DNA from 2 places in the Stenotrophomonas sp. YJH_SMC_8 genome. Region 2 is predicted to be linked to the other one. Evidence: predicted binding sites of a transcription regulator. Region 2 holds the regulator's gene; the other holds the start of a gene.
What was found. Region 2 encodes FliA, which starts transcription of late flagellar genes. Its sites were predicted from a motif close to TAAAGTTTNNCNNNCNNNGGCCGATAA; they were not measured.
Positions count from the first base shown of each region.

Region 1: a site for FliA is predicted at 1,491-1,517, ahead of AC5P88_RS03950 (GGDEF domain-containing protein). Genes of this name have one in related genera too.

Region 1 is NZ_JCAFUL010000003.1:33,479-37,890, forward strand. It holds gene AC5P88_RS03945 (TonB-dependent siderophore receptor) at 1-1,261, opposite strand, end outside; gene AC5P88_RS03950 (GGDEF domain-containing protein) at 1,550-2,965, shown strand; gene AC5P88_RS03955 (MFS transporter) at 3,080-4,297, opposite strand; gene AC5P88_RS03960 (winged helix-turn-helix transcriptional regulator) at 4,375-4,412, shown strand, end outside.
Region 2 is NZ_JCAFUL010000025.1:28,700-33,111, forward strand. It holds gene flhF (flagellar biosynthesis GTPase FlhF) at 1-1,585, shown strand, start outside; gene AC5P88_RS19735 (MinD/ParA family ATP-binding protein) at 1,572-2,459, shown strand; gene AC5P88_RS19740 (RNA polymerase sigma factor FliA) at 2,456-3,199, shown strand; gene cheY (chemotaxis response regulator CheY) at 3,257-3,649, shown strand; gene AC5P88_RS19750 (protein phosphatase CheZ) at 3,649-4,254, shown strand; gene AC5P88_RS19755 (chemotaxis protein CheA) at 4,257-4,412, shown strand, end outside.

The DNA of each region.
Region 1 (4,412 bases), on a different contig from region 2:
GATCGGCCGACAGTCCCGGGAAGCCGCCGCCGCTGGTGCTGGACTGGCTCATCGAGTAAGGATCGGTCAGCCGGCTGTCGAGGTACTCGAAGCCCAGCGTCCAGATGTTCTCGGCGCCGCCCAGCGTGGTCGGGAAGCTCACTTCGCCATCCAGCTGGTAGTTGCGCAGGCGCGAGGTCGACCAGTCGGTGCCGTTGAAACTGCCTTCCGGGCCACCGGCAAGGCCTTCATTGATGCGCGAGTTGTTCACCGCTTCCACCGCGGCCGTCACCCGCGAGGTGACATCGCCCCAGCGGCCACGATGGGTGATCGCGCCGGTGGTGCGGTACATGCGGTTGGTTTCCGCCTTGTCGTCGGCCAGGGCGGCCAGATCGATGCCGGTCGAAGTGCCGGTGGTGCTGACCGCACGGTCGCCGGCATAGATGTTGCCCTGACGGCTGGTGCCGGCTTCGAACTCGACCACCTGGTTGGCGGTCACGTCCCAGCGCAGCAGCGCGTTGACATCACGATTCTTGACGCCCTCGCGGCCGGCCGGTGGCACCGCGTTCGGATTGGTGGCGTACTGTCGGTTGAGGTCCAGCGAATCGGCGTCGGTCTTGTTGAGGTTGCCGTACAGGCGGAACGACAGGGTGTCGGTCATCGGCCCGCTCAGCTGCAGGCCGACGCGCTCGCTGCCGCCCTCGGCGCTGTGCTCGGGCACCAGGCCATACAGGTCGACCGCGCCGGTCAGATCACCGGTCGGGCGCTTGGTGATGATGTTGACCACGCCACCGGAGGCACCCGAGCCGTAGCGCGCCGCCGCAGGGCCACGCAGCACTTCGATGCGCTCGATCATTTCCGCCGGCACCCAGTTGGTATCGCCACGGGTATTGCGCTCGCCGCTGCGGCCCATGCGTACTGCATCGCGGGCACCGATGCGCTTGCCATCGACCAGGATCAGGGTGTTTTCCGGGCCCATGCCACGCAGATCGATCTGGCGGTTGTTGCCGTACTGGCCCGAGGCGCTGTTGCCGGTCAGGTTGACGCCCGGCATGGTGCGCAGCAGCTCGGCGATGTCGTTGGCCGGCGGGCGCCTGGCGATATCCTCAGCGGTGATCGTCGAGGTGCCCAGCGCCTGGCGTGCGATCTGCGAGGCAGTGACATGCACCGTGTCGATATCGGTGGCGTCGGTTTCGGCATGGGCGGTCAGGGCACCGCCCGCCAACAGGGCGGCAACGGCGAGCGCCAGTGGGCGCGGCGAAAGGACAACGGCAGGGGACATGGTCTGGACCTTCTGGCAGGGCAACGGGGCCTCTGGCAAAGGGCTTGAGGCAACGACGAGGGGGAGGCGCGGAACGTTGCTGCAGGCACCTGCACCCCGCTCCGTGCGCGCATTCTCCCATCAATGCGAGTGATTCTCAAATGCGTTCACTCATTGCCGCAGCGGCACCGTTGTGGTTTGCGCACCGCGCAACCCTGCACCGCGCGTAAACTGGCTGGCTAACCCGCCATCAACCGCACGCCGCCGCGGCCGATACCCGTGGTTTGCCGTACGCAGTCAGAGATCGACGTGGAAACACCCCAACTGGATGAAGCCAGCCAACCGCTGGCCGAGGCGTGGCAGCTGTGCCTGCAGCAGGCCGGCCCAGCCGCCACCGCGCTGCTGCACGCCGCCGCCGCGGACGCGCCACCGGCGCTCGCCGGGCGCTTCTATGAAGTGCTGCTGCAGGATGGCCGCGCGCGCCGCTTCCTGTCCCACGAACAGGTCAAGCAACGCCTGCAGCCGGCGATGCAACGCTGGCTGGTGCAGCTGCTGACCACCGACACCGCCGGCGTCGTCGCCACCGTCGCCTCGCAGCGGGTGATCGGCGACGTGCATGCGCGGGTTGGCATTCCGGTCGATCTGGTCACCCGCGGCGCACGCGTGCTCAAGCACGAACTGTTCCTGCGCCTGCGCGACGATGCGCCGGACAGCGCCACCGCCTTCGCTGCCATCGACTGCCTCAGCGCGGTCATGGACATCGCCATGGAAGGCATGACCCTGGCCTACACCCATGCGCGCGAACGCTCCACCCGTGCCGACGCCGCCTACCGGCTGTTCTCGCTGGTACAGAACGTCGGTACCGAACGCGAGCGCCAGCGCGCACTGCTGCTGGACTGGGAGAACGCCCTGCTCTACGCACTCGCCGGCCACGTGCAGGCCAGCGACAACGCCAGCCTCGCCACTTCGGAGTTCGGCCTGTGGTTCACCCACAAGGGCATCCCCAGCTTCGGCGAAAGCAGCGAAACGCAGCAGGTGGGCCAGTTGATGGCCCGCATTGACGGGCACCTGCAGCGCGCGAGCGGCGATGCTCCGGGGCAGCGACTGGCGGTGCTGCCGGCCATCCGCGAGGACCTGGCCGCGATCCGCACCCTGATGACGCTGCTGTTCGAACGCATCGGCGAACTGGATGCCGGCAGCGATGCCCTGACCAACCTGCTCAACCGCCGCTTCCTGCCCACCGTGCTGCGCCGGGAAATCGAACTGGCCACCCGCAACCGCACGCCGTTCTCGCTGCTGCTGCTCGATCTGGACCATTTCAAGGCGATCAACGACGGCCACGGCCACGATGCCGGCGACCGCGCGTTGCAGCATGTGGCCGGCCTGCTGGGGCAGCTCACACGCGGCAGTGATTACCTGTTCCGCTATGGCGGTGAGGAGTTCGTGGTGGTGCTGGTTGCGGCCAGCGAATCACAGGCCGGGGTGATTGCCGAAAGCCTGCGCAGGCAGATCGCGCAATCGCCAGTGACGCTGGCCAACGGGCAGGTACTGGAACTGACCGCCAGCATCGGTGTGGCAGGCCATGATGGCCACCCGGACTACGAACGATTGATGGCGCGCGCCGACGCCGCGATGTACGAGGCCAAGCGCAGCGGTCGCAACCGGGTGGTGGTGGCCAGCGACGCCTTGCAGGATGCGCCGGGACGGCGTGCGCTGCAGCGGTGAACCGGCGGAAATGAAACATCCCGGTGGCGTGTAGAGTCGACTGTCAGTCGACTACCGCGCGCAGCGCGGGGTTTTTCGCAAAGTGACGCAAGAGCAGTCGACTAACAGTCGACTCTACCGACGGCAAACTCTACCGCTTCGCACCGCGGCCGATTCATTGAGCGCCGCCACTCGCCACGCGCCCCACCACAGCACTGCCAACAGCGCGATGCCGGCGCCCAGCAGGCAGACCGCCGGCCACCCATGATGGGCCTGCATCCAGGTGCCCGCCGTCGCACCGGCACCGCTGCCCATCGCATAGAACAGCATGTACAGCGCCACCAGGCGTCCATGCTGTTCACCGGGCGCACGCAGCAGCAGCGCCTGGTTGGCGACGTGCAGTGCCTGCCCACCCAGATCCAGCACCACCACGCCCAGCAGCAGCAACGCCAGCGAGTGCGGCAGGCCCAGCAGCGGCCACCACGCGGCGAGCATCAGCAGCAGCGCGCCGAGGCTGACCCGATGTGCGAATCCACGGTCCATCCAGTGCCCGACCCGCGCCGCCATCAATGCGCCGACCACCCCGGCCAGGCCGAGTACACCGATGGCCGCAGTCGACCAGTGCAATGGCGGTGCCGACAACGGCAACGGAGCGGCCGCCCAGAACACGTTGAGCCCGGCAAACAGCAGCAGTGCCAGCGGCCCACGCTCGCGCAGCGTTCGGTCGGTGCGTAGCATGCCCAGCATCGAGCCCAGCAGCTCGCGCCAGCGTGGGGGGACTTCCGGCACCGGCACTGCGGGCAGGCGCCGCCACAACAGCACCGCCAGGGTTGCCATCACCAGCGCCGACAGCAGATAGACCGCCTGCCAGCCCAATGCTGCCGCCACCGTACCCGACACCACACGCGCCAGCAGCAGTCCGATGAATACACCGCCCTGCACCACGCCCACCACGCGACCGCGCTGCTCGGGCGGTGCCAATGTTGCCGTGTAGGCAATCAGCCCCTGCGTCAGCGCCGTGCCCAGCAGTCCGGCCAGCAGCATGCCCGACAGCAGCCAGCCGGCAGTGCGCGCGGCCGCCAGCCACAGCAGGGCGACAACCAGCGCCGCCAGTTGCAGCCGCAGCAGGTGCCGTCGGTCACTGCGGTCGGCCAGCGGCAGCAGGCCAAGCAACGCCAGCACGCTGCCCGCCTGGGTCGCGGCCAGTACCGCGCCGGCCACCGCACGGTCCAGTGCAAAAGCGCGCGCAAGCTGCTCCAGCAGCGGCTGGGCGTAATAGACGTTGGCGACACTGGCACCGGCGGCAATCGCAAGCAGGACCCGCAGTGGGCGCGGAACAGGTAAGACGCTCATCATGCAGTTGCAATTTGAAACCTGATGCAGGCTAACGACATTGGTTTTAAACTGCAACCACATTCAGGAGATGCCCCATGCACGCCGACAGCCCTTGCCCCGTCGCCCGCAGTGC
Region 2 (4,412 bases):
GGCCATGAACCTGGTGCGCAAGGAACATGGTCCTGACGCCGTGATCCTGTCCAACCGCCGGATCGAGGAAGGCATCGAGATCGTCGCCGCGGCCAACTACGATGAGAGCGCCGTGCAGCGCGCACTGGAAGCCTCGCGTCGTGACGTCGCCCCTCCGCCGGCACCCAAGCCGCGCACCGCCGCAGACGCGGTGATCGCCGCGGTGACCCGCCGCCGCAGCGCTGCCCCGGCGCCGGAGCCGGTGGCCGCCACCACCTCGGCCGTGGCCGCCCTCGCCCGTGCGGCCGTTGGTGCCACCGGCCGCACCCTGGACAGCGCCGACGAGATCGTGCCGACCCGCGGCAGCACCGGCTTCGCAGCCACTCTGGCGCGCGCCGCCGTCAACGAACCGGCGCTGCCGGAACAGATCTTCGCTCCGTTCGCTGAAGCCATCGTCGCACCGGCACCGGCCGTCAGCGCGCCAGCCAACCGTGCCCGCTTCCAGATCGACCCGCCGCACGACATGCATCACGAAAGCGTGGCGCCGGCGCTGCAGCCGCCGCCGCTGCCGACCACGGCCGTCGCCGAACCGCAGCCGGCCGTCGCCGCCAGCGAACCGGCGTTGGCCGATGCCAGCGTCGAAACCGCGCCGGAGCCCACCCTCGCCCCGGCCCCGGTGCTGACCGTGGTTGCCCAGGACGACGCCGAGATCCGCCAGCTGCGCCAGGAAGTGGCCGGCATGCGCCAGGTGATCGAGCGCGAGATGAACCGCTTCACCGACGAACGCCTGCGCGGCTGCCCGGTGCGTGCCACCGCGCTGGATCTGATGGACGAGTACGGTTTCGACGCCGGGCTGGCCCGCGACGTGGCCATGCAGATCCCGCTGGAGACCGAAGCCCACCGTGGCCGCGGCCTGATGCTGGGGCTGATCTCGCGCAAGCTGCCGATCGCCCCGGTCGACCCGCTGGAAGAAGGCGGCGTGATCGCCCTGGTCGGCCCGACCGGCGCCGGCAAGACCACCACCATCGCCAAGCTGGCCTCGCGCTTCGCCGAGAAGCACGCGCCGCGTGACGTCGCCCTGGTGACCACCGACACCACCCGCATCGGCGCCCGCGAGCAGCTGTACGGCTACGGCCGCCAGCTCGGCATCGCCGTGCACGAGGCCAACAGCGGCACCGACCTGGACCAGCTGCTGGAACGCCTGAAGGACTACAAGCTGGTGCTGATCGATACCGCCGGGCTGGGCCCGCGCGACCGCGCACTGGCCGCCCAGCTGCAGTGGCTGCGCGCCGCCCGCCAGGTGCGCACCCTGCTGGTGCTGCCGGCCAACACCAGCTTCGGCGACATGGACGAGGTGGTCCGCCGCTTCAGCGCCGCCAACCTGCAGGGCTTGGTACTGAGCAAGCTGGACGAGACCGGCCGCTTCGGCAACGCCCTGTCGGTGGCCGTCGACCATGCCCTGCCGATCACCTGGGTGACCGATGGCCAGGATGTTCCGGACGACCTGCACCGGGCCAGTGCAGCCAATCTTGTACTTCGCCTTGAAGATTTGCGCCGAGCGGCCGATATGCCCTGCAACCCGGAGTTGAACCATGCCGTCGCGTGAGTACGCCAAGCTGACCAAGACCTTCCCGCTGTCGGCCACCCGCAGCGAGCCGCTCGGCCCTGTGCGCACCATTGCCGTGACCGGTGGCAAGGGCGGCGTGGGCAAGACGAATGTGTCCGCGAACCTGGCCGTGGCACTGGCCGGCATGGGCAAGCGCACGCTGCTGCTGGACGCCGACCTTGGCCTGGCCAACATCGACGTGATCCTGGGACTGAACCCTACATTTACGCTGGCCGACCTGGTCGCCGGCCGCTGCTCGCTGGAAGATGTCATCGTCGAAGGCCCGAACGGCGTGCTGGTGGTGCCGGCCGCATCCGGCCGCCGGCACATGGCCGAGCTGGCCCCGGCCGAGCACGTCGGCCTGGTCAACGTGTTCTCAGAGCTGGAACGCGAACTGGACATCATGGTGGTCGACACCGCCGCGGGCATCACCGACGGCGTGCTGACCTTCTGCCAGGCCGCGCAGGATACCGTGGTGGTGGTCTGTGACGAACCCGCCTCGATCACCGACGCCTACGCGCTGATCAAGGTGCTCTCGCGCGAACGCGGCGTGGACCGCATCCAGGTGGTGGCCAACATGGTGCGCGACCCCAACGAGGGCCGCGTGCTGTACGAGAAGCTGACCCGCGTCTGCGAGAAGTTCCTCGCCGATGTCTCGCTGAACTACCTGGGCTGCGTGCCGCAGGATGACTGGCTGCGCCTGTCGGTGCAGCGCCAGCAGCCGGTGGTGAAGGCCTATCCGTCCAGCCCGGCGGCGCTGGCGATCACCGAGATCGCGCGTCGCACCGCACGCTGGCAGGCGCCGACCGAACCGCGTGGCGGCGTCGAGTTCTTCCTCGAACGCATTCTCAAGCAGCGCGGGGTGGCCGCATGAAAGGTGCAGCCCAGTACCGGGAGGTCCAGCGCTCGGCGGCCAACGAGGTCATCGCCCAGCACTCGGACCTGGTGCGGCGCATCGCCCACCACCTGGCCGCGCGGTTGCCGGCCAGCGTTGAAGTGGACGACCTGATCCAGGCCGGCATGATGGGCCTGATCGAAGCCTCGCGCAGCTACGACGCCGACCAGGGCGCCTCGTTCGAGACCTATGCCTCGATCCGCATCCGCGGTTCGATGATCGACGAGATCCGCCGTGGCGACTGGGTGCCGCGCTCGGTGCACCGCCGTGCCCGCGATGCCGCTGCCACCATTCGCCGCCTGGAACAGAGCAGCGGCCGCGCCGCCAGCGCCACCGAAGTGGCCGCCGCGATGGAGATGCCGCTGCCCGAATACCTGCGGCTGATGGAAGACGCCGCACGTGGCCAGGTACTGAGCCTGGAATCGCGCATCGAGGACCAGGGCGAGCTGGACACCGTCGCCCAGGGCGGCCCAACCCCGCAGCAGGTGCTGGAGCGCGGCGAGTTCGGCCGCGAGCTGGGCAAGGCCATCGGCCACCTGCCCGAGCGTGAACAGCTGGTGCTCTCGCTCTATTACGAGCAGGAACTGAACCTGAAGGAGATCGGCGCGGTGCTCGGCGTGAGCGAGTCGCGGGTCTGCCAGATCCACGGCCAGGCGGTGCTGCGCCTGCGTGGCCGGCTCAAGATTTTCGAGGCGGCGGACGCCGGCCTGGAAGAATGAACATGCCCGAGGCGGCTGCCCCCGGCCGCCCGGAATGAACAACAAAGGAACTCTGCTTTGAACAAGAACATGCGCATCCTGATCGTCGACGACTTCTCGACCATGCGTCGAATCGTCAAGAACCTGCTGGGCGATCTAGGCTTCACCAACACCGCCGAAGCCGAGGACGGGCATGCCGCGTTGTCGCTGCTGCAGAGCCAGCCGTTCGATTTCGTGGTCACCGACTGGAACATGCCGGTGATGACCGGCATCGAGCTGCTGAAGGCGATCCGCGCCGATGCCAAGCTGAAGACCCTGCCGGTGCTGATGGTCACCGCCGAGGCCAAGCGCGAGCAGATCATCGAAGCCGCCCAGAACGGCGTGAACGGCTACATCATCAAGCCATTCACCGCGCAGACGCTGGAAGAGAAGCTCGGCAAGATCTTCGAACGCCTGGCGGCCAGCGCCTGATGGATACCACGGTCGACAAGAACGCCCTCGCCCTGCGCCTGCAGGAAGCCCTGGACGCACTGGAGTCCGGTGACGAAGCCGCCTGGCGGCAACGCATCGACGGACTGGTCGCGCTGCGTACGCAGCCGATGATGAGCGGCCTCTCGCGGCTGGCCCGCGAGCTGGGACAGGCACTGGGTGAACTGCCGACCGTGCCCAGCGAGGCCGGTGAGCTGGACGACGCCTGCGCACGCCTTGACCACGTGGTTGCGATGACCGAACAGGCCACGCACCGCACCCTGGACCTGGCCGAGGAATGCCGCAGCCTGACCGAACAGCTGCGCGCCGAAGGCCTGCAGCCGGGCCAGGACGCGCAGCTCGAGCGCATCCGCCACAACCTGACCGAGATCGCCCTGACCCAGAGCTACCAGGACCTGACCGGGCAGATCATCCGTCGCGTGGTCGGCATCGTCCGCCGCGTGCACGAGGGCTTTGGCGCACTCGGCCTGCCGCCGGAACAGCATCGCACCGATCCGGAACTGGCCGGGCCGGCACTGAAGGGACTGGACCGCCACGCGGTCTCGCAGAACGACGCCGACGACCTGTTGTCGGATCTGGGGCTGTAAGCATGAGCGCGGTATCCGACGACATCACTGCCGATTTCATCATCGAGGCCCAGGAAATCCTGGATCGCCTGGGCGAACAGCTGGTGTCGCTGGAGCAGGCACCGCAGGACACCGAGCAACTCAACGCGGTGTTCCGCGGCTACCACACGCTCAAGGGC